Regions from separate parts of the Butyricimonas muris genome, predicted to be linked through region 1. Evidence: riboswitches for the same ligand, from Rfam matches in the RefSeq annotation. Region 1 holds a riboswitch; each other region holds the start of a gene.
The links. Region 1 has a riboswitch for cobalamin ahead of ACK8P8_RS13570 (DUF5074 domain-containing protein). Riboswitches for the same ligand answer to the same signal wherever they lie in the genome.
Positions count from the first base shown of each region.

Region 2: it holds a riboswitch for cobalamin, as region 1 does, so the genes downstream of both, ACK8P8_RS18300 (TonB-dependent receptor) here and ACK8P8_RS13570 (DUF5074 domain-containing protein) in region 1, are expected to answer to the same signal.
Region 3: it holds a riboswitch for cobalamin, as region 1 does, so the genes downstream of both, ACK8P8_RS18360 (ABC transporter substrate-binding protein) here and ACK8P8_RS13570 (DUF5074 domain-containing protein) in region 1, are expected to answer to the same signal.

Region 1 covers NZ_JBKEIT010000007.1:296,015-304,352, reverse strand. Annotated here, with positions in the region: gene ACK8P8_RS13585 (N-6 DNA methylase) at 1-1,402, opposite strand, end outside; gene ACK8P8_RS13580 (hypothetical protein) at 1,482-2,423, opposite strand; gene ACK8P8_RS13575 (DUF4121 family protein) at 2,443-3,261, opposite strand; cobalamin riboswitch at 4,112-4,307, shown strand; gene ACK8P8_RS13570 (DUF5074 domain-containing protein) at 4,404-5,552, shown strand; gene ACK8P8_RS13565 (TonB-dependent receptor plug domain-containing protein) at 5,563-7,584, shown strand; gene ACK8P8_RS13560 (DUF5074 domain-containing protein) at 7,633-8,338, shown strand, end outside.
Region 2 covers NZ_JBKEIT010000012.1:81,431-89,768, forward strand. Annotated here, with positions in the region: gene ACK8P8_RS18295 (TonB-dependent receptor) at 1-1,565, opposite strand, end outside; cobalamin riboswitch at 1,674-1,875, opposite strand; cobalamin riboswitch at 2,055-2,261, shown strand; gene ACK8P8_RS18300 (TonB-dependent receptor) at 2,315-4,543, shown strand; gene ACK8P8_RS18305 (sirohydrochlorin cobaltochelatase) at 4,554-5,477, shown strand; gene ACK8P8_RS18310 (PepSY domain-containing protein) at 5,482-6,960, shown strand; gene cobJ (precorrin-3B C(17)-methyltransferase) at 7,211-8,338, shown strand, end outside.
Region 3 covers NZ_JBKEIT010000012.1:97,687-106,024, reverse strand. Annotated here, with positions in the region: gene ACK8P8_RS18390 (TlpA family protein disulfide reductase) at 1-1,028, opposite strand, end outside; gene ACK8P8_RS18385 (hypothetical protein) at 1,067-1,336, shown strand; gene ACK8P8_RS18380 (aspartate-semialdehyde dehydrogenase) at 1,423-2,415, opposite strand; gene ACK8P8_RS18375 (phosphoethanolamine transferase family protein) at 2,826-4,529, opposite strand; gene ACK8P8_RS18370 (BamA/TamA family outer membrane protein) at 4,546-5,691, opposite strand; gene cobI (precorrin-2 C(20)-methyltransferase) at 5,780-6,496, opposite strand; cobalamin riboswitch at 6,682-6,876, shown strand; gene ACK8P8_RS18360 (ABC transporter substrate-binding protein) at 6,898-8,052, shown strand; gene ACK8P8_RS18355 (iron chelate uptake ABC transporter family permease subunit) at 8,086-8,338, shown strand, end outside.

The DNA.
Region 1 (8,338 bases):
TTCTGAAAGTGGTGCGATCGAGGTATTCTTGCAGAAATGGGTCTGGTTGCATTTCTGTAAACTGCCGGTTCTGGTTTTCGTATTGCCTGCGTTTCTTGCGTATCAGTTTTTCCGCTGCACGTATCTGGCGCATGTTCTTTTCAGTCGGCAGTTCCGGTAAGGGAAGTTCGCTCCGTCCCAGCACAAGGTCATTGATACTTGCCGCCTTGTGTGAAACCTTATCCAGCAGACGGGGTGCATACTGTTTCAGCTTGAAGCCGTAGGAGGTCTTCACCAGGGCCACTTCCTTGCGTGGTACGGTATTCTGCGAGGTGATATACCTGCGGATGATACCGAGGACTTTGGTCGTGGTCAGCTTGTTCTTCTCCCATTGGTTTACCTGTTCCCGGGTGGCATTTTCCGGCGGTTTCTGGTTACGGAACTTCGTGACCAGTGCTTCCGCTTTGTCTATGTGTTTGTTCAGCTTGGTGTGGGCTTTCAACTCGTACATGTACTTGGCGAGTTTGTACTCGAATACCTCCAGTTCCTCCTTGTCAATCCGGTTGGTCTCGCGCATCAGGTCGAAGCGTATTTTGTGCTTCATCAGCCTTGCCTCGCGGATGCGCTCTTTCAATTCAGACATGGAGATGAACTCTTCCGCGTTGTAGGCCTGCATCTCGATATGCAGCGACTTGCGCAGGAACACCATTACTTTCGTGTTGAAGTTGTGGACTCCCGTGGAAGCGAAGGCATTGGGATTTAACTTCACTTGCCCGATGAACGAGAACCGGCTGTTGATGCCCGTTATGCGTGTCTTCTCCCAGAACTCGCTCTGCATGAACGAGCTGGGAACAATGACCATCAGGATGCCTGCCGGGTTGAGCACATCGTAGGCTTTTTCCATATAGTATTCCTGTGACAGCCTGTAATCAAATTTCAGGTTGAAAGGCGGATTGCCGATAATGATGTCAAAGCGTTGTTCCGGGTAATATTGCCGGATGTCGCATTTCTCGATATGGGCGTCCGGGTAGAGATACCTTGCAACGGCCACCGCCTTTCCGTCTATGTCGAAACCGTAGGTGTTATGATGGTTCGGAAGGTGGTTGAAGAAGTTTCCCATGCCGCAGCACATGTCGAGTATCATCTCGGAAGAGGCCGGAGACAGCATATCCACTATGTCTCTGCATACTTCATGCGGGGTGAAGAACTGTCCCATCTCATACTCTTTCTTGGCCTCCGCGTACTCGTTGTAATTGGCAAAGTCGGACTGTTTCAGGTTGTGCAGCCCGCCGATGCCGGTATAGCAGTTGTAGATGCTCTCCGCCGGAATCAGATCCTTGCCGGAGTCTATGGCGAAAAGAATCTTCTCGTTGACCTCGGCCCGCCTGTCCTGTGGTATCTGTTGGGGTATGATGGCGTACATATCTTTAATAGTTTACGGTTGGAAATGAAGACACCCCGCAAGAGTTGCCTTACGGGGTGCTGTGGGATTCTTCTCATGGTCAGTTCTCCGGTAATGTGATTTCATCCAATCGGAGACGCTTGAAGCAGCTCTCGGCTGCCGCGCTGTCCTTGAATTTGACGTCGATACGTCCGTTCTTGTAGAATCGGATTTGCTCGGCGTTGGTGGTCGTGAGGTCGTACCAGTCATTGACAGACACGTCGTTGTCATCGAAACGGATAATCATTTTCGAGTTGCCGCACAGTACATCATCCGCACCGTAAGCGATACCCGCGCATAGGGTTTCCAGCTCTCCACTGTAATTGTAACTGATTTTGCACCGTTGGTGGTATTGTATGTAATAATCATCGAAGCGAATGATTTCGGGAAAGACAATCTTGTCCTTCTTCAGCTCCGTTTTGACCTTGCTCCAGCAGGAAGGCTTGACTACCTTTGCGACTCTGGCAAGCAGTTCTTCCACTGCCGTTTCCCGGAAACTCTTGCCACCTAAATGCTCGATAACCGCATCCACGTATGTCCCATAGACCGGACGGAAGCCCATGCGGAGTGTCTTTTCGTTTATCCTTTGTTCCGGCACCGACACGTTGTACGTCCTGTTGAAGTAGGCGATGATACGGTTGGCGAAGTTAGAGTTGGCGTTGTGGTTCTTGTCTACCAAATCGTTCAGCACATCGAACGGCTTGAACTCGTTGTGCGAATAATCGTCCTTACCGTTTCTGAGCGAGTAAAGGTCACGCATGGATATTTTCCCATTGTCGTCGTATGAGAAGTCCCGTTCTGTTCGGTATTGTTCCGCCTCTTCCTTGAAGATGGTATACCAGCGGTCTATCCGGTCAAGCGTCTTGTAGAGCATGTCCTGCTGGTTCTGACAAAACAGGCGGTCTTGCTCGGTAATCTTGTCCTCGTTTCTTACTTGTACGCTCAATATTCCTGAAAGCAGGTCGGGAGCGTTGCCGGGTTTGAATGATGTTGTCGTTTGCATATCTGTTTGATTTTAAGTGTTAGAAATCCTGTGATTGGATACGGTGGAAATAGGTGATGTGCTTCTCCATGTCCTTGACAATCTTCACCTGCTCGGGATGGAAATTAAGCCTTCGCTCCACTGCCGGGACATCAATCTTTTCCCATTCCGACAGAGGCAGGAAGACATATTCCCTGCGGAAGCACCATACCACGATCTGGTTTTTCCAATTCCCCTTGAATACCGTTCCCTCATAGTCTTGCAGGAATTGCCGGAAGTCCTCTTCATTGTGAAAAGCGATATCAAGACTTTGGTAGAGGTTTCTCGCTTCCAGGTCTTTGTGAAGATAAAAACGGCGGTATGTCTCTGTCGTGAAATCACCATAGAGCGGTTCCGGCTCACGGTAAATCCATTGTGGGACTTTTGCCGTGAATGTAACTGATCCGTGAGCGCACGATCCGCAATGTCCCCAGTCTTTGAATGCTCCTTCCGTCCAACCGTTGAATTTCAGATCATCCGTTTTTACATGGTGGAAAGCTCCACCGCTGACGCTCAGGCGGATATTATCCGCAGATTGCCATACGAATGGGACATACGGCTGTTCGCAGATGGAAAGCAGGCCTTTCTTTTCATCCATACTGTCTATGAGTGCATTGCCGTAATAGTCCCCATGACGGCTGAGATAAATCAGCCTGTCACCGGTTTGCGGTGTGATTTCCGAGCGCGTCTGCTCTATAAGTTCGACATAACGGTTGGCCATATCCACATCCTCCTGCGTCAGCCAATGTTCATGGTCGTACAAAACATTCAGTGTCTTGAGCGTTTCAATACCGTACTTGTTCTTTGTTGCCTGTAACATGACATTGTTTTTTTGTTAGTCCGGCTTTTCGGGGCCGGAGTTCCCGTAACTACAGGCTTTAAAAGGTCGTGTTCCGTACATGCAAGGTTGGCGGGAAAAATACCGAAGCCCTCCGGGGCGAGGATGATTTTTCCACGCCACCCGGAGGGCTTGACCTTGCTTGTACGATAAGAACACGAGTTACCTTTGCCTGTGAGTTACGTGAACTCGGCTACGGTACAGATGTCATTCTTGATTTGGATTATTTTTGAAATCACCGTGAAGATTATACCCGGAAAATTCCGGTATTCAGAGGAAAAACATTATCTTTGCAGAAAGATAAAGAGTTATTTGACAGCATGAGGAATATAGTGATTCTAAACAGTTTGCATTTTTCTTATCCGTTGCCCATTCTCATGCGAGTTTCATATAATACACTGATAGTCAAACAAAATACTTCTGACTATTACAAATATACTAATTTGTAAGCAAATCACAACTGTACGCGGGAGGAGGATTGGGAGTTGCTGTTGTTTCCAATAGGTCAAAGATACTAATTTGTAAGCAAATCACAACAGATACTCGGACATCCACGACAGACACTTGTTGTTTCCAATAGGTCAAAGATACTAATTTGTAAGCAAATCACAACTGTACGCGGGAGGAGGATTGGGAGTTGCTGTTGTTTCCAATAGGTCAAAGATACTAATTTATATGTAAATTACAATACACAACAATATGGCTACAATCTAAGATCAAGATAAATCTCAATGCTAAAACTCGCAATAATGAGAGATAGACCGTGCTCCTAACGAAATAAATCTTTCCCCATTCATTAGTAATATTAAAAAATACGTATTATTTTTGCGGCGTTATGGTTCTCGTGTAAGATATTCTACAATCTTACGTGGGATTAATAGGGAATCAGGTGCAAATCCTGAACAGATCCACTGCTGTAAGTTTCGTAACAACTTCTCCGGCACTCACGATCCACTGTCCATTTTAAGGATGGGAAGGACGCCGGGAAGGGAACAAGTCAGAAGACCTGCCATACACAACATTGTTTAACGTTCAAGGGGAAGGAAGAACGTGAACGCCGATAGCTTAACAATTGTCGACCGTGTACGTCAAGCCTTTTTCTGACTAAAAGGGAATTTATGTTCATGAAAAAGTGGTTTCATTTTCTGACAATCGTATGGATTAGCATGACGTTAGCGTCGTGCGACAAACCGGGGATGCCTTATCCCGACGGGGTGCTGGGCGACGGGGATATTGAGGCTCTCGTGCTGAACGAGGGGTTGATTAACACGAACGCCGGGGCGATATCGGTGATATACAAAGACAGTACCGTGGTAGTGGATGCCTTTCAAGACGTGAACCATCGCCCAATGGGTGACGTGGCACAATCCATCACGCTGATTAACGGAAAGTATTTCGTGGCGATGAATAACTCGAAGAAAATCGAGGTGGTCAATCCCGTGACGTTCAAATCCGAGGGAACGATACTCTACACGCAGGCGGGTTACCCGCGACAGATAGTGCCTATCTCGGAAACAGAAGCCGTCGTGTCCGACTTGAACCGACAACTGGTGCGTATTCGCACGGTAGCCCCTTACGGGAAGCCGCTGGAATATATTTCAATCCCGAGATGGGTGGAATATCTGGTCGTGGCGGAAAATAAAGTGTTCGGCATGACGCAGGGAGGTTTGTACGTGTTCGATGCCAACAACATCAATAAAGAGTACGCCCGGGTAATCAAGGATATATACAACGAGGAGTACACGAAGACGTGCCGGATGCTGATAGACAAAGACGGCATAATCTGGGGATTGATGTACCAGAAAAGGAGCGGTGTCGTGACAGGCATCACGCTGAAAGGCGTAGACCCGAAACGGGAAAAAGTAGTTAAATCGTACACCCTCCCCATCGGCGACTCGAGCTCACAGACACCGGGCGAGATTATCGGCTATATCAATTACAACCGCACGGATATCGACCCGACGGGAACATGGATATACTTCAACGTGAAAACCCGTGCGACAGAAGAAAACGCCAAGGGCGAAAAAGAACAGCAGAGCGTGTACCGGATGAACGTGACGACAGGTGAATTTGAACATTATTACGACCTGCCGGGCGTGGGTATGATGTACGGGTTCGCGGTTAGCCCCGAAGGCGACGTTTACCTGTGCGATTGTTTGGATTACACGGCACAAAGAGGTTATATCCGTCATTATCTGAAAGACGGGAGAAGGGTAAGCCACAAAGTGGGTGTTTATCCCGGGCAAGTGTATTTCCCCGGAAGTCAACGTTAAAATGCAGAATATGTTCAAAAAAATAACGATAGGATTATGTGCCTGTTTCACGCTGGGCAGCGGGATGCAGGCAGAGGCACAGCGGCGGGATTCGGTGGCGATGCACGGGACTCTCGACACGGTGCAGGTGGTGAGCCGGCGTATCCAACACGCCAACGAGGCAAATGCCGGGGCGAAGGTTAGCCGCATAGACCCGGAAATCATGCAAGCGAATAAAACCCGTTCGTTGGCGGAATTACTGACGGACTACACGGCTATTTATATCAAGAGCCTCGGGATGGGAGCCTTGTCGACCGCCTCCTTCCGTGGAGCCAGTCCCTCGCAAACACGGGTGAACTGGAACGGCATCAATATCACGCCGCCGATGTCGGGAACGTTCGATTTCTCGCAAATCCCGGTTTTCTTCACGGACAATATCAACTTGTATTACGGGAGCAGCCACGTGAAGAACGGGACGGGAGCCATCGGGGGAAGTATCAACCTATTCACCGACCCGGATTGGCGAAAGGGAGTAAGCGGGAAAGTGCTGGGCGAGTACGGTTCCTACGGCACGTACACCACGGGGGCACAAGTAAACACGGGCGGAGAGAAATCAAGTTTCAAAACCCGCCTGTATTACCAGCACTCGGATAACAACTATACTTATTTGAACAAGATTCTGACCAACGTCCCCTTCCGCGAGAAACGACAGGATGCCGATTACACGCAATGGGCGGCAATGCAAGAAGGTTATTTCCGGTTGTCGCGCTACACCCGGTTGACGGCAGTAGCATGGTATCAAGAGGGCGAACGGATGTTGCCCCCCGCGCTTGGGGTGGTGAACCAATCACACGAGAAACAGCGGGAAACGAATTTCCGGGCATACACGGGACTGGATTTCACCCGGGGTATACACGCCCTGCACGTGAAAGCGGCATGGCTGTACTACCGGCAGAAGTACGACAAATGGTACGCCGGGGGGATGTTCGACCCCGAGGGTACTAAAAATCAATCGCAGACGTGGCAAGGCATTGCAGACTACACGTGTACCCCGCGGGAAAATCTCGTGCTGGGGACAAGCCTGACTTACTCGCACGATTTGATACGGGTGAGCAGTTACATTGATATTGACTCGTCGAAATACACGCTGGGCGACGTGGATTATGATATCCCGGTGGTGGAACCGCCATTCCACCATCACCGTAACGTGCTGTCGTGGCAGGCATCGGCGTTGTGGACCCCGGTGGAATGGATGATGCTGAACGGGCAGTATATGTTCGAGCAAAACGATAGCCGGGGAGTATCCACGTGGTCGGCGGGCGTGGTATTCAACCTGTGGGAAAAAGAGTTGCAGGTAAAGGGAAATATGGCTTACAACTATCGGTTCCCAAGCATGAACGACCTCTATTGGCGACCGGGAGGCAACCCGGAGGTGAAGCCGGAAGACGGGTACTCGTATGACGCTTCCGTGGCTTACCGGAAACACTTGTACCGGGGGTTATCGCTGGACGCAGAGGTATCGGGCTACTTGATGTATATCGACAACTGGATACTATGGTTGCCCAAGGACGGGAATCAATGGGTGTGGACGCCGCAGAATCACCGCAACGTGCGCTCGGAAGGCGTGGAACTGTACGGGAAACTGACATACGAGATGGGGGATTTAAAGGTGAACGCATCCGGTAATTACAGTTGGTCGCAATCCCGTACCCGCAAGAAACAGCACGAGGACGACGGCTCTTACATGAAGCAGATTCCTTACGTGCCACGCTTCAAATGGAACGTGCGGGTTGCCGCCGATTACCGGGGAGCCTTTTTCTCGTGGCAAGTGACTTACATCGGGCGACGCTTTATCACGACTGACCAAGCATACGCTACTGACCCCTATTCGGTACACAATATATTGGCAGGCTACCGTCACGAGTTCCGTAACGGGATGAGCCTCACCCCGCAGATACGGGTGGACAATCTACTGGACACTTATTACGAATCCACGCAGTACTACCCGATGCCGTTGCGAAACTGCCTCGTGTCACTGATGTGGGAATTTTAGAGGAAGAATAAACAAGTTATATAATATTACATGATGAAAATTAGAATTATGAAGAAGTTTTATTTAGCACTTTTGTTTTTGGGAATATTTGTAGGATTCTTGAGTTCTTGTAGTGATGATGACGATAACTGGACACCCGTACCACCGACCGTAACCATCGAAAGCGAGAATGGTAGTTTTTCGACGCTCCCGATGGAATCTATCGTACTGAAAGCCAAAGTTGACAACCCAACGGAAACAAGTTTGGAGTGGTTTGTAAACGGGGAAAAAGTGGCAACAGATTCTATTTATACCTTCACGGCAGAAAGCATTGGAAATTATAACGTTTCTGTTATAGCATACACTACAAATAGCCGCAATCACGCTTCCACGTCAATCGAAGTTCACGGGAAATACAAGTATGGTACTTTTATCGTAAACGAATCACCCATGGGCAGTCCCGGGAGTTTAATTTTCATTAATCCTAAAGGAGAGGTGACAGATAACGCCTATTACCTTGAAAACGGAGGTGACTTGGGAAAGCAAAGCCAAGATCTATTCATCAAAAACAATAAAATGTATATTCTTTCACAAAACGGGGGTGATGACGGAGGCTTTTTAACCATCCTCAATGCAGAAACATTGAAAAGGGAGCGAAAATTTCAGGAAGAACTTAACGGACAGGTGAGTATGCCTAGCCACGTGGCAGTACTAGGAGATGATGACATTTACCTACGTGACAATAATGGAATAAAAAGATTTCAACCATCAAGCG
Region 2 (8,338 bases), on a different contig from region 1:
TACACCACTCCCGCCCGATACGTGAAAGCGGAAGTCTTCACTTTATTCCATTCCGAACGGTTCTCCTTCTTGTAGTCCTGTTTCCCGTCCAAAACCTTTGCTGTTGCCGTTTTATAGTTATAAAAATCCACGCGTCCGGACAACATCACCTTCCATTGGTCGCTAAATTCCATCACATCATGCAAATACACGGCATGCGTTCTATCGGTTTTCAGACTTGCAGCTGAAATTTTGGAATCCCACCAGCCTTGTACCAGTTGCGGATTCTTCAATGCCAACACAGCACCCAATCCGGGTCCCCACAAATCATCACTCCCGTACCCGTTATACTGTACAAAATCAAACGCGAAATACGACCACCCCAATGTATAATGGTGTTTCACGAATCCGGTCTCCACGTTACCTGTCAATTCCAGCACATTACTCAATTGTTTATGATCCGGGTTAAAGTTCAACGGTTTATTTCGCACCACAGAATCCAGATTTATATAGGTCGTTTTACCTTTCGAGGTATAATACCATTTATAAATAGATTCCTCCGAAGTCCGGTACCCCAATCCTTCCACGCAGCAATAATCCAAATCGCTATGGAAATAAGTAAACCTCTCTCGCAATGTCATGTTCTCGGATATCACGTGAGTGTACCGTGCCGTCACGTCCCATACTTTACGCTTCATCCGATTATTCGCATAATCATTATATATCTCGTGATAATCGGCATAAGGATGCCGTTCTCCGTTCTTCATAAAAGGCCCGGTATCCTTACCGACTTCGTACACATCATAACGCACGGTCGGTGCGGCCCCTATTTCAGTCGTGTACTTATCATCCGCGTAACTGCCACTCACTTCCAATCTCCCTACTTTGCCGACATTCGCACCTAAAACCCCATAAAGGGAGAATCGATTCGCGTTCGTGCGCCGGTAACCGTCGCCCGTGGAATAATGGATATTCGCCCGGTAATCAAGCGGTCCCACCAACTTTCCCCCGAAACCCAATGTAGCCCGTTTTTCTTCCCAACTACCATAACTAATCCGGGCATTAGCTGAAAAATCCGGTGTTACCTTCTTGCGCACGATGTTCAAAACCCCTCCCATGGCAGAATGTCCCGCCAACACCGAAGCGGGTCCTTTTATTAATTCGATGGACTCCACGGATGACAAGTCCCCGTAAGGAACATTCTGGCTAACCGTTCGCTCGTCCCGCATCCCGTCGATCATGATAAGCGCGCTCCCTTGTCCCCGGATAGAGAATCGTTGGAACGCCCCCAGTTGATTTGTCTTGTGAATAATCCCGGGCAAAAACTTCACGGCATCTTCCAGATTCACGATACCTTTACGCTCCAGCATCTGCCCGGAAAGTTTACTTACCGTTATCGGGACAAAGCGCAACGGTACATCCAACCCCAACAAATCGATACGTTTTCTTTTTTCAAGCACACTTACTTCATCGATACGAAAAATCGTATCCGTGATACTTTTCTTTTTGCGCTTGTCTTCATCCTCGGCGAAAAGCGAGCCGACACACGCGAACAGCAATAATGCCAATACAACAACTTTTTTCATACAAACTATATATTAATAATGAATAAAGCATTATTAACATAGTCTTTAGGGTAACATGAGTTTCAAGGTAAAATCCGTATTTTCCCTCTCGCTTTTTCTCCCGAAAGCTATGGTTATCATCGTTCGGCAGGTCTTCTGACTTGTTCCGGATTTTGTTGCCTTCCCGGTGGTTACACCAGTGACATTTGAAGTACAAAATCCCTTGTAAAGGAACTTACAGCTGCGGGTACAGTCCCGGATTCACACCGGATTCCCTATTAAGCGTCGCCTTCATGAGCGAAGGTTCCGCACCAAAACAGGGGCAAAAGTAATATATTTTTCTATATTATGCATTTCTTGCATGACTTTTTTATTTTCTTTACAACACTCAGATTTTCAACACAATCAAAGGAGATGTAATTTCTCTATATCCTATTTTACCACTAATCCCCCTACAAATTATTAATTAATTTTTTCCCCGTTTCATTGTATTTTTTAATGGAATCTGCATACATTCGCGGAGTCTTTGGTGATGTGTTAATATCCAATTAGCGCACAAGAGGGAAGTCGGTTAGAATCCGACACAGTGCCCGCTACTGTGATGCCCGTTTCCCCGGGAGGGGATTCAAAGAAAGGTTCTTGCACCACTGTCCTCGCGGACGGGAAGGTACTTTTCTTAGGCGTAGTCAGGAGACCTGCCAAAGCAAAACAGGTAATAGCGTATTCCCGGGGTCAGGAGTACCATTATGAACTTTTAAACTTAATCTTACATGAAGAAATTTGTAGCGCTGACTACATTATTCGTAGTAGCATTAGCGAGCATCGCTTTTGCAGAAATCACCTTAAAGGGGAAAGTTGTAGATGCCAAAACCGGTAAAGCCCTTGCCGGGGCAAATGTTCGGTTGGTGGGAACAAGCATCGGTATCGCCACGAATAACAAGGGCGAATTCATTCTGGAAAAAATACCCGACGGGACTTACACGCTTCGTGCCAGCTACTCCGGCTACGAGGTCGGTTCCATGAAAGTGAACGGAAACAAAAGTGACATATTATTCCAGTTACTCGCCACCCCGGTAAACTTGAATCAGGTCGTGGTGACGGGAACAGGAACCCACCGCCGATTGAAAGATTCGCCCGTCCCGGTAGAAGTGATTAGCGGGTCGGACTTAAGGCAGGCAGGAGTAAACTCCTTCGAGGACGCCCTCCTGTTGCTGAACCCCGCGTTCAATATTCGCCCCACGGTCATGGGCTCGTACTTCACGCTCAACGGCATGAGTAATAAATACATCTTGATTCTCGTCGACGGGAAGAAAGTGGCGGGAGATGTTTCCAACAATACCGACTTGTCGCGTATCGACATGGGACGGGTGAAACGCGTCGAGATATTGAAAGGTGCGGCTTCCGCCCTCTACGGTTCGGACGCTATCGCCGGGGTAATCAACGTTATCACCGAACAACCGAAAGACCCGATTAGCGTGCAGTCGAAAACCCGTTTCGGGGGAGAATCCAGCTTCTCGCAAAATGCCGGTGTTGATTTGAATTTCGGCAAATTTACTTCCTCCACCTCTTACCAAAGGCGGCAGATGGGCGGATGGCAATTAAACCCCAATGAAATCAGCGGCGACACGGTCATCCCCACGAGAAGCGAATCATCCAGTAAATTCCATTCCAATATTGTTACCCAACACTTCACTTACGCGCCCAACGAGCAATTGAAACTTTGCGCGCAAGGAAGTTATTTCAACCGGGAAGTAAATCGTCCGGTACAAGAAAAGAAAAACGACGGGGCGTACCAATACGACCTCACCTACATGGACTACAATTTCGGCTTGGGCGGAAAATACTTCATGAACGATGGAGCGTACATCTCCCTCGACCTTTACATGGACAATTACGAGTACAACAAACTCTACACGGTTGCCCAACTTGACAAAAAAGACACGACATTCCGGGTTGGGGATGAAGAATTGACCAAGCGCCAAAAATATTACAACGGGAACCTGAAAGGCGTATTCCGGGTGGGCGAATACAACAAACTCACGCTCGGTACGGAATACGCTAACGACTACATGAAAAATCCCGGCAGCCTCGACGAACCGAAAGAAATCTACACGCTCGCCGTGTACGCGCAGGATGAAATCCGTGTATGGAAGAATCTACAAATCCTCCCCGGTTTCCGTTACGTTTACAACGAGATGTTCAAGAACCGCTTCACCCCGAAGATTGCCCTCATGTACACGCTCGGCTCGTTCAACTTCAGAACTTCCTATGCCGCCGGATTCAAAACTCCCAGCATACAGGAACTATATTACGACTACGAGAACCGGGGAGCCATCACCATCGGGAATCCCGACCTGAAACCGGAAAAAGCGAACTATTATAACGTGAACGTGGAGTATACCGGGAAATACCTCAATATTTCCGCGAACGGGTATATCAATGACGTGAAAGACATTATCGAGAAATACGACATCGGTGCCACGGACGAAGATAAAGCCAATGGAATAAAAACCCGTAACGTGTACCACAACCTCGACAAAGCCAGCATCAAAGGTTTCGACATCTCCGTGAACAGTTACCTCGGAGCCGGATTCTCCGCCGCGGGGGCTTACAACTGCGTTTACGCTGCCGACGGGGAAGGACGCCGCCTAAGCGAATCGGTAAGACACGCTGCCACCTTCCGGGGAGGCTGGACACACGAGTGGAACAAATACCGCCTGCACGTGAATGTCAACGGGAGAATACAAGGTTCGAAATACATTTACAAGGTAGACTCCAAAACAGGTAAAATCACCGACACCAGTGCTCCCAAGTACCAACTTTGGAACCTTGCCACCACGCATACTTTCGCACCCGTGGGTAACTTCCTGTTTGAACTGAACGCCGGGATTGACAACCTCTTCGACTGGACGGACGACCGCCCCAACGGCGTGAACTACGCTACCCTGAACCCCGGCAGAACATTCTTCGCCAGTCTTGTAATCCGTTTCACGAAATAAAACCGATATCATGAAAAACATATTAATAGCCTTTCTTTTATTGACAAGCGTATCCGCCTTCGGTCATGGCGAAGGTTTCAAAGAATCCGATATATTCAAAACTCTCGCACCGAATGACAAAATAGCCCTTCTTATGGTTCACTTCGGGACAACACACGACGACACCCGTGTCCTCACCATCGAGGCTATCAATAAAAAAGCGGCAAAGGCATTCCCCGGCATCGAAGTCCGGGAAGCCTACACCTCCCGCATGATTATGCGCCGTTTGAAAGAGAAAGGCATCGTGAAACCGAATCCCGTGGAAGCAATGAACCAACTCATAGCGGACGGCTACACCCACCTCATCATCCAACCCACAAACATCATCGAGGGCATCGAGATGGAAGCCTTGCGTAAGGAAGTGGCTCTCTACCGCGACAAATTCAAAGACATCCGGCTGGGCAACGCCCTGCTCTACACCCCGGAAGACTACAAGGCAACCGTGCAAGCCCTTGCCGCGTCGCTCCGGGGAAAGGCGAAAGGCGATTGTGTCTTCGTGTGCCACGGCACTTACCACCCGGCAAACTCTTCCTACGGGATGCTCGACTACGTGATGAAAGCACAAGGTCACAAGAACTACCACGTGGGAACCATCGAAGGCTATCCCACGATGGATGATGTCATCCGGGAACTGGAAGCCAACAAGGCACGGGAAGTAACCCTCATCCCCTTCATGTTCGTGGCGGGCGACCATGCCAAAAACGATATTGCCGGGGACTGGAAAGAGGAACTGGAAAAGAAAGGTTATAAAGTCAACGTTATCCTCGAGGGGCTGGGACAAAACGAGGCGATACAAGACCTGTTCATCCGTCACGCAAAATTCGCCTCTACCCACAAGCGGGAAGACATCATCGTGAAGAAAAAGAAATACGAGAAGACCGACGATATCGACTAATCACATGATTACAAGATTACTCATCCATATCCACAGGATACTGGGAATCATTCTCTGTATCCTGTGCTTCTCGTGGTTTATCTCCGGAATCGTGATGATATACCATTCGTTTCCCCGTGTAAACCAAGAAGAACGCTTCGCTCGCCAGCAAGCCCTTGACACCGCGTCATTACCCGCCATGCAAGACGTGTTCCGCCGCCTGCCTGCCGATGTCCGCCCGGGCGGTGTCAGCCTCGACAACCCGGAAGGACAAGCCGTGTTCCATTTCGGGAACCGGCGGAAGAGTCATGATTTATACGCCGACACCAACGCCGTGGCACCGACAGTGAATTACGCCCTCTGTGAATGGCGGGCAAAAAACTGGTGCCCGAACAACAACATTACCCGGGTAGACACCCTGCACGCCCTCGACCAATGGATACCGCTTGCCCACAACAAACGGGAACTGCCCGTGTACAAATTCTTTTATGACGGACCGGAAGGATATCAATTGTACATCTCCTCCCGAAGCGGCAATATCTTGCAATTCACGGATTCCGGCAAACGACTCTGGGCATGGTTCGGGGCTATACCCCACTGGGTATATTTCACGGTCATCCGGGAAAACCAGAACTTGTGGACGCGATTCATGTACTGGTCTTGCTACCTCGGGATGTTCATGTGCTGCACGGGATTCATCCTCGGCATTCGTTCCTATTGGCTGAACCGCCGGAAAGGCTTCCTTCGCACCCCCTACAAGAAACCGTGGTTCAAGTGGCATCACATCACGGGCTTCTTCTTCGGGATATTCGTCTTCACGTGGATATTAAGCGGATACATGTCCATGGCACCGCTTCCCTCGTGGCTGTTCGGCGAACAGAAACCCCGGGGCATGACGCGGCAAGGCACGCCGGACAGGGGGACTCCCTCACCCGATACCTACACGCTGGACTATCGCAACGCTATTGCCGCCGTCAGCCGGACACACGGTCCCGTGAAACAAGTGGAATGGACGCATTACGAAGGCATGCCCCTGTATAAATTGAGGACAGAGCGGGAAACCGTTACCCTCGACGCCTCTGCCGACAGCATCCGTCCCTTCCGTATCACGGAAGAAATGGTTTACGCCGCCATCAAACGCCTCACCCGGGATACCGTTCCCTACACGGTGACAAAAATGGAGGAGTACGACAATTACTACATTTCCCGCCGACGCCCGCTGCCGTTACCCGCGTACAAGGTCGAACTCGACAACGAGGCGAAGGATTGTTATTACTATAACCTCGAATCCTTCCAACCCGCGCACTACGACACGAACGGACGCTGGAAACGCTGGCTCTACCGGGGATTGCACACGCTGGATTTCAAGTTCCTCGTCGAACGCCCCGTGTTGTGGACCGTCGTTATCTGGACACTCCTTCTCGGGGGAGCTGCCGTGTCATTCACGGGAATCGTACTCTCGGTGAAATACATCATCCGGTTGTGCAAGAGGCGAAAGAGATAAATTCACCTCTATTAACACTTGCTTGTAAATCACCATAAGACGGCGAGGAAACAGGGGAGTTCTTTTGAAGTTCTTTTGAAGTTCTTTTGGAGTTCTTCTGACGGGGTTAAAAGAACTCCAGAAGATATTTAATAAAACACCAGAATATCATACCTTTTTCCCCGCTGTTTACTCCGGAATTTAGACCGGATTTGATTTGCAATCCAGCCGGTAAAAGTGTAATTTTGCCCAATACTTCAAAATTATGACAATGAACCAAGGAAAAATATACGTCGTCGGCATCGGACCGGGCAGTGAAGAAGACATCACTCCCGCGGTCCGTGCCGCCATCACACGCTCGGATGTGGTTGTCGGGTACAAATATTACTTCAACTTCATCCAATCCGTCATCCACCCGGGTACCGAGTGCATCGACACGGGCATGAAGAAAGAGAAAGACCGTGCCGCGCTCGCTTTCGAGTACGCCGAACAGGGAAAAACCGTTTGCGTCGTCAGCTCCGGCGATGCCGGTATATACGGTATGGCACCCCTTGTTCTCGAGATGAAACGCGAAAAAGCGAGTCCCGTCGAGGTGGAGATACTACCGGGGATAAGTGCCTTCCAGAAAGGAGCCGCACTACTCGGCGCACCCATCGGGCACGACTTCTGTATCATCTCCCTCTCCGACCTCATGACTCCTTGGGAGAAAATCGAACGCCGGATAGAGGCTGCCGCCTCCGCCGACTTCGTGACTGCCATCTACAACCCGAAAAGCGAAGGACGCTACTGGCAACTCCATCGCCTGAAAGAAATCTTCTGCCAATACCGCTCACCGGAAAATCCTGTCGGTTTCGTGCGTCAAGCGGGACGGGATGAACAGGAAATCAAGATTACCACGATAGCCGACTTCGACCCCGAGGAAGTGGATATGTTCACCATCGTGATTATCGGCAACTCGCAATCCTACGCGTGGGACGACAAAATCATCACTCCCCGCGGCTATTACCGGGAACAGGGCACCGATGAAGTGGGCATCGGGCAGGAAATCATGATGCGCAGCTTCCGCACCATCGAATCGGAATTACAAAATAAAGATATACTCCTCGGGCGAAAATGGGCATTGCTGCACGCCATCCACACGACCGCGGACTTCGACATGGAGAATATCCTCTACACGGACGACAACGCCGTGGAAACCCTCCACGCCCTCTTGCACGACGGGAAAACACGCACCATCATTACCGACGTCACCATGGCGGCTTCCGGCATCCGCAAGGGAGCCTTGGAGCGGTTGGGCATCGAGGTGAAATGCTACCTCTCCGACGAACGTGTCGCCGAAATGGCAGCCCGCATGAAAATCACCCGCACGCAAGCAGGCATACGTCTTGCCGCGGAAGAA
Region 3 (8,338 bases), on a different contig from region 1:
CCTCGGAAATCTTTTAGGGAATATTTTTTGCCCGTGGTGTCCATGGCTTGGAAATCGGGTGCGTCTTTGCCCGGAGCGACATTTGTCCAGCTGTCATAAATTTTTTGGAACTGGGCGACCAAATCTTTATCAGTGACATGTTGATTATAAAAGTCGATGAGTTCTTTTGTATGCGTGATTCCTACCGCTTTCACGTGGCTGCAAACCAAGAAATTGATCAAACCTTGTTTTACTTGTTCATTTTTGAAATGCTTCTGGATGTATTCTACTTGTTGCATTACTTTCTCGTAAGGACTTCTGATTGGTCCTTGATTGCTGAGTACAAAGGCAATACCTTCTGTCACTACTGTACGGTATTCATGGATGTCGAGGAAGTCGGGATCTTCGTCCATCCACGCGAGTATCGCGTCATAGTAATCCTGCCCCGGTTTGTAATCCCGGAGTTTTGCCATACTTGGGTGGGCTCGTGCGTAATCGAGAATGGATAGTCCCATCATGTATTTGATACGGGCTTTCTCTCTCTTGATAAAGTTTTTGTTCACCTTGTTGATTTCATTGAAATGTTTGTCCAGACCTTTTTGGTTCTCGGCAACGAGATTTTTCAAGCTGTTGATAAATTCCGGGACCTCTTGGGCGAAGACTGAGTCCGACGTCCATTGAATGTTTATGTTGTCGAGGTAATCTTGAATTGGTTTGCATATACCTGTGATTATTAGGCTTTTAGCCATACTCTCTCCGTCGAATGTCAGGTTTACATTGTCCCCTTTTTCGAGATACATGAGTTTGACTTCTTTAAAGCCGTTATGAATAGTCACGTACAGGTAATCGAAATCCTCAATGGTACATTCGGCGTGCTTGTTTTTATCAAATTCAAACCCTCGCACGATACTTCTCATGTACGAGATAGAAAAACCTTGATCGGGAATCTGTTGTACATCTGCGGTGAGCGTGATGTTAGTTCCGGTTTGCGCGACGTTCTGCATGCAGGATGCAAGTACGAGTAGTAGAAGGATTAATTTACATTTCATGTTCTGGATTTTAGTTTATATTTCTAATTGTTTCAATATTGAATACAATAATAAATCCGGAACAAGAGGGGACGGGTGACAGGAGAGGGGGATTAATTTTAGATTTAATGATTTTAGATTTTAGATTGAAGGATTTAGTGATGAATGAAGCTGGGGTGAGTAACTCAATTCCTCCTCTGTTTATAGGGGAGGTGGCGGCGCAGCCGACGGAGGAGTTTGTTGAAATCCTCACTTTTCCCAAGAAAAGATACAGACATCACGTGTACTTCAACGAACTCCCTCCCGGCTTCGCCGTACTCCCTCTATAAACAGAGGGAGAGCTGGAATACCACCCCGGCTTCATTCATCACGGAATCGGCAATTTTTCAATCTAAAATTACCATCTCTCTCGTTTTTAACTGTACAGCCGGTGCTTGTACAGGTATTCCGCTATCTGCACGGCATTCGTGGCGGCACCCTTGCGGAGGTTGTCGGACACGACCCACAGGTTGAGGCTGTTCGGCTGGGAGAAATCCCGGCGGAGGCGTCCCACGAAGACCTCGTCCCGCTCGTTGGCGGTGATTGCCATGGGGTAGAGATTTTGCATGGGCTCGTCTTGCACGACGATGCCGGGGGATTGAGCCAACAGGGTGCGAACCTCGTCCAAGTCATAGTCTTTCTCGAATTCGAGGTTGATGCTCTCGGAGTGTCCGCCCACGACGGGAACCCGCACGGCTGTGGCGGTTACTTTAATCGTGTCGTCGTTCAATATTTTGCACGTTTCGTTCACGAGTTTCATCTCTTCCTTCGTGTACCCGTTCTCGGTGAATGAGTCACAGTGCGGGAGGCAGTTGCGGTCGATAGGGTGTGCGTAGGCTTTCTTTACTTCTTTGCCTTCCCGTTCGCCTTCTAGCTGGTTGATGCCTTTCAGACCGCTTCCGGTGACGGATTGGTAGGTGGATACCACCACGCGTTTGATTCCGTATTTCTTGTGCAGGGGAGCCAAGGCGACCAGCATCTGTATCGTCGAGCAATTGGGATTGGCTATGATTTTATCTTCCCGGGTCAGCGTGTCGGCGTTAATCTCCGGTATCACGAGTTTTTTCGTGGGGTCCATTCTCCACGCGGAGGAATTGTCGACCACGGTTATTTCCGCGGCGGCAAACTTGGGAGCCCATTCGAGGGAGGTGTCCCCCCCGGCGGAGAAAATAGCGATTTGGGGTTTCATGTCGATAGCGTCCTGCATTCCCATGACTTTATAGTTTTTTCCCTTGAAGGTGATTTCTTTACCCACGGAACGCTCGCTGGCGACCGGTATCAGTTCTGTTACCGGAAAATTCCTTTCTTCCAAAACCTGCAACATTTTTCTTCCTACAAGACCTGTTGCGCCTACTACTGCTACTTTCATTTCGAATGGATTTTTAATTGTTTGAAAGCCTGTTACGGCATTTCTTGTATATAAGTTAGTTGTTTTATTACCGGGTCAAAAATAGTGAATAAGCATTGCTTAGGCAATAGGAACGAAGTATTTTTTCAATATTGTGTCCCCGTGTTAAAATTGTAACAGAACGGTTGACATACCCTTGAATGCCCCTTCTTTAATCTCAATCTGTGGCACGTGCGAATTTATTGTCCGGTGAATCATCGCGAGGACAGGCATGTCGTTGGTGTTAAAAAAGCCTATTGTTTACTAAATCGTGGGCGAAGAGTGGGCAAACCGTGGGCGATGAGTAGGCGATGTCGCCTAACACCCGCCCAATACTCACCCGAAAGTCACCTGCCGGGGTTATGTAACAGTTGGTTTACAGGAGTATATCCCTAGTTTTTGCAGGAAGTGTTTACCGTGTGATCCATGCCTCGCCGTTGCACCATCTCTTTGTCTTGTTTTTTCAAACCGACTTCGTAGTAATTGATCGGGTTGTCGTGATCACCGAGGTACATACGCGGTTGTCGTTTGAAAACCGGGTTGATTAGCGAAAATTCCGGCTCGAAGTGCGAGGTGTTGATCTCGGCAAGGTTCAGCAGGGTATGGAAAATATGGTTCGTGGCAACGGGTGCGTTGCTGTTGTAGCGTGCCACTTGATAGAAATTGGGACGTGCCTCGATGTAATTGTCCGAGAACCAGATCATGAACGGGATATGTAGCTGATAATAGGTTGGGATCGGCGAGGCGTGCAGGAAGCGTTTCCGGCTGTCGTCGAGCAGGTCTTCCCCGTGGTCGGGGGAGTAAATCATGGTGGCGTCGCTGCCGGAGGCGCGTAATATCTCGATCACGTTGTGCAGGAAATGATCCGTGTAAATGATACTGTTATCGTAGGCGTTGACGAGTTGTGCCTTGTTTTTGTATTCGATTTCGGTGGCGTCAGCCGGGGTAAAGTGAGCGAACTCTTCCGGGTAGCGTTCCTTGTAATTGAAGTGTGAACCGTAAGTGTGGAACACGATGAGGAGGTTGGCGTTTGCCAGCGAGTCGATATAATGCTGCATGAAAGGTAACATGGCTTCGTCGTAATTGTTGATCGTGATTAAACCGCCGTCCTCGGTGGGGCGGATGTTTTTGTAATAATCAGCTTCCTCGCCGAAATAGTCGGTAAACGAGCGGTTCGGTACTTGGTTGGAAAGGAACACGGTCTTGAATCCGGCTTCCTTGAATGCGGTCACTACACTTTTTTGGGTGTACAGGCGCTCGTAATGACAGGCGTCGGCGGCAGACAGGATGAGAGGCACGCTTTTGTGCGTGGTGTTCGATTGCGTGATGGCGTCTTTGTACAAGACGAGGTTAGCCTCGTTTTTCAACTTCGGGTTGGTTTCCCGTTCATAGCCCCATAAGCTCCAATTCTCGGCACGTCCGGCTTCCCCGATGACGAGGACGTATATTTCCCGGCGTTCATGGGCGGTATCCCGTGTGGCGTGGAACGTGAAGTCCTTGGAGGTGACGGGGTAATCCATGCTGCGGTTCCATTTCTTGCAGGCAAAGTAGAAGTTGTACATCACGTTCGCCGGGTAGAGGTCTGTTTTTACCTCGTAGGTGTTGTCCCGTCTTTTCTCGTAAGCGGTAAGACCAGAGCCGATGATGAGTAGCACGAGTCCCCACGTGAGCATTTTCCGGCGGAAAGCGGCAGGGCGGACTACCTTGTGATGAACCGCGATGGAGGCCAGCACGATGACCGGGATGTAGAGGACGCACACGATGATGATGGAGGGCCAGATGTTGCCCAGCAGTTCGCCCGCCTCGGATGCGTTCGTGGTGGGCAGGTTCAGGAACATGTCCACGGCAATGACGGATTCCCCGAAGAGGTAGAATAGCACGAGTTGGAACGCGTGCAGGATAAGCACGGGGATGAGTATGAGTTGCATGAGTCCCGCCCGTTTGAAGAGCGAGAAGACGATCATGTAGATGCTCAAGGGAACAAGGATCAGGATGATCTTCCCGATCGCGGAGAGAGGTTCCGTGAATATCAGGCAGAAGTTGGGGACAAGGTTCAACACGATGAAGAGCCAGAACAGGGTTTTGCTCTTTTTCACGAAGTTGACAAGTCCTTTAGAAAGCCTCGTTAATATTGAAGTAGAATGCTTTGACGCCTTTGCCGATACCATAATCCAATCTTACGTTAATTCTGTTTTTAAATTCCCAACGGTAGCCGATGCCATAAGTGGGCAGGGTGTGGCTCCATTTAAACTTGTCCATGTCCGGAAACACGTTTCCGGCACCTGCCCACGCGGTTATGCCGTGGCGGTTATATATTTTTTGACGGAGTTCTACTTGCGCCTGTATCAGGTCATTGTCCCGGTAGCGTCCCTCGTAGTAACCTCTCATGCTGTACGAACCGCCCATCAGGGCAACCATACTCCACGGGGTGTCCCCGTAGTTGAATATTCCTTGTAATTGCGTGGCAACGATAGCTCCTTTCCACGCTTTGTGATAATACCGGAAGTCGAAGCTGGTACGCTTGAAATCCTGATCGTTACCGAGGAAGCCGGGAAAGAACTGTTGCTCCAGTTGTACGTAGATTCCCTTGTAAGGGTTCGGGATAAAATCTCTCGAGTCATACGAGATGATGATTCCGGGCCCGAAGGTGGTGACGTTCTTGGGTGCCCCGTTGAGGAAGCTGATGTCGTCGAAATCTTTCGCGTTCACGTTGCGGAACATGAGGTTGGGACCCACGTAGAGGTTGGGTGCCAGACGCCACAGGAGTTCTAGTTTGACTTGTTGTTCCAGTCGTTTATATTCGGTGTTGCGGTCTTCATGTCTGCCGGCTTCATAACCGATGCCCCAGAATTCGCTGGGGAAGGAGAAAAAGTACATGTTGGCGTTGAGCCGGAAACGGTCACGCGGGAAGATGCTATTGTTCCGGATTCCCAGCAGGTAGAAACCCGTGGTGGTGATGTCCCCGTAGATGGCGACGTTGGAGGGGGATATGGTTTTGTCGTGCCGGTCGATACGGTACAGCCCGGATGCCACGAGTCCGAGCCCCAGTTTGGTGTCGCTCGAAAAATGCGGTCCCCCGATAATAGAGAAGTCGAATCGCTTTTCGGCTTTCTCTTTGTTGGCGTCCGCGAAATAACGGTAGAACCGATGGAAGAATCCGGTCTTCACGGGTGTGGTGTCAACGGTGACCGTGTCTTGCCCGGTGGCGGAAAGCGACAGGACGCATAATAACGCGATATATAGTGTATGTCGAATCATTTCAGATTGATAAAGTTAAATTAGCATAGATTAAACAATCATTCATCTCGTGATTTCCTTGTACGCAATATTTGTGCCAATTGTTGGGTTAGCCGACAGAGATTCTTTTGGCAGGTCGTATAATCATTAGGGAAAAGTAAGGGAATTCGATTTCCACGAGGGCGTTCCGGTCGGTTTCATGTTGTTCGTTCGCGGTACCCACGTTTTGGTAATAGTGGTATTCGGCATCCGGGTGTTGACGGATGAATTCGTGGACGGTATCGGTGCATTGCGATAATTTCATGATGACGATAACGTGGTTCGTGGTGGTGAGTTCGTGAAGTTCTTCCGGCGTTGTTTTGCCCGGCAGGACGACGAGTTTTTCTTCCTGTTTCACGATATGAAGTCCCGATACTGCTCCCGCGGCGATGAATGCGGGTACTCCGGCAATGACGGAGGTGGGGATATGCATGGAGGCGAGTTTTTCGAACATGTAGTTGCCGGAAGAGTAGAAGCCGGAATCGCCTTCGGCAGTGACGGCAACCGTTTTCCCCTCGGCAACCCGTGCTGCGATTTCGAGGCAGAGTTCATCGTAAGCCCGATTGGCAAACGTGCGGTCTTTGGACATCGGGACGTGGAAGACTCGGATTTTACTAGCCTCGACGGGTAGGGACAGGATGATGTCCTGAGAGTACGATTTGAAAGTCCCTTCTTTGCTTTTCGTGCCGGGGCAATAGATTACGTCAACTTCCTGCAAGGCTTTTAATGCCTTGACCGTTATTAACTCCGGATCGCCCGGACCGAGGGAGATGCTGATTACTTTCATAGTCTATTAAGTCTATAAAGTCCGTAAAGTCTATAAGGTCCATAAGGTCAGTTCTCGAAGTTGTCGTGATGTTTCTGGTGTTTGGGACTTTACGACTTTATGGACCTTATGGACTTTATGGACCTTTTGAACTGATTCCGGGTGCAAAAGTCGTTAAAAAACGGATACGCTCAAAATAATATTTATATATTTGCAGGCGTCTTGGTGCTTCCGTGTTGGAAGAAAAGGGAATCCGGTGAAATTCCGGGGCTGTCCCCGCAGCTGTAAAGTCGTTTCCTGCCTCGAAGGTGGGCAGATCTTTTCGATAAAACCACTGGATTGGAATCCGGGAAGGAGAAAAGATGACAAGCCAGAAAACCTGCCAGATGACACGAATGATTAATACTTTCGGAGGAAAAGAGATGAATGGATTAGTACGTTTATTGTGTATTTTGTGTGCTTGCGGAGTGTTTTGTTGCTGCAAGTCGAAAACGAGTAAGAAGTCGGTCGAGAAACAGACCGTTCAGGCGGGGAGCGATTCGATTCCCCGGGTTCGGATTAAATACGCTAAAGGGTTTTGGTTGGAGTACCGGGACGGGTATGCCGTGTTGAATATCAAAGACCCGCAGGAGAGTAGCCACACGTGTTACCAGTACGCTTTGATTCCCCGGGGAAAGAAGGTGCAAACCCCGGCAGAGTTGCCCGTGGTGGAGGTTCCGGTGCGAAGCGTGGTGTGCATGACTTCTTTGCAGTTGTCTAATTTTATCAAACTGGACGCGATAGACCGGGTGGTGGGTATCACGAGTACCCGTTTTCTTTTTAACGGGGAGATGCAGAAGCGGGTGGACGAGGGGAAGACTCGCCGTATCGGGATAGAGGGGAATTTTGATAACGAGATTATCATGAGCCTGAATCCCGACCTGATGCTGATTTCGCCTTTTAAACGCGGGGGGTATGATGCCGTGAAAGATATCGGGATTCCTCTAGTGCCGCATCTCGGGTACAAGGAGATGACTCCTCTCGGGCAGGCGGAATGGATTAAGTTCGTGGGGTTGTTGCTGGGAATGGAGGATAAGGCGGGATTGGAATTTGACCGGATGGAGAACCGGTATAATTCGTTGAAAGCGATGGTCGGTGACGTGCAACGTCGTCCCGTGGTGTTTAGCGGGGAGCTGAGAGGCGGGGTGTGGTATGCCGTGGGGGGAAAGAGTTTTCTGGCACAGCTTTTCCATGACGCGGGGGCGGATTATTTCTTGAAAGACGACCCCCGTTCGGGTGGGGTGACGTTGGATTTCGAGACGGTGTACAATCAGGCGGAGAGTGCCGACTACTGGAGAATCGCGAATAGTTTTGCCGGGGAGTATTGTTATGCGGCGTTGAAGGCGCAAGACGAGCGTTACGCTGATTTCAAGGCTTTTAAGGATAAACGTGTCATTTATTGTAACATGCGGGAGAAGCCGTTTTACGAGAGTATGCCCGCCGAACCGGAGGTGGTGCTTGCCGATATGATTCGGGTGTTTCACCCGGGTGTGTTGCCCGACCATGAACCGGTGTATTACGATTTGCTTAATAAATAAGAGTGCATGGGACGAGGGAGAAATACGATATGGATGTTTTTTATCACGGTGTCTATCGTGGTGTTCTTGTTATTGAATATGTTGTTGGGCTCGGTGGCTATCCCGTTTTCATCGGTTTGGAACGTGCTGACGGGTAGCGGGGAGGAACCGGTGGCTTGGCAGAATATAATTTTGAAGTCCCGGTTGCCGCAGGCGTTGACGGCGTTGGTGGCGGGTGCAGGACTTTCTATCAGCGGGTTGCAGATGCAGACTATTTTCCGTAATCCGCTGGCGGGACCTTCCGTGC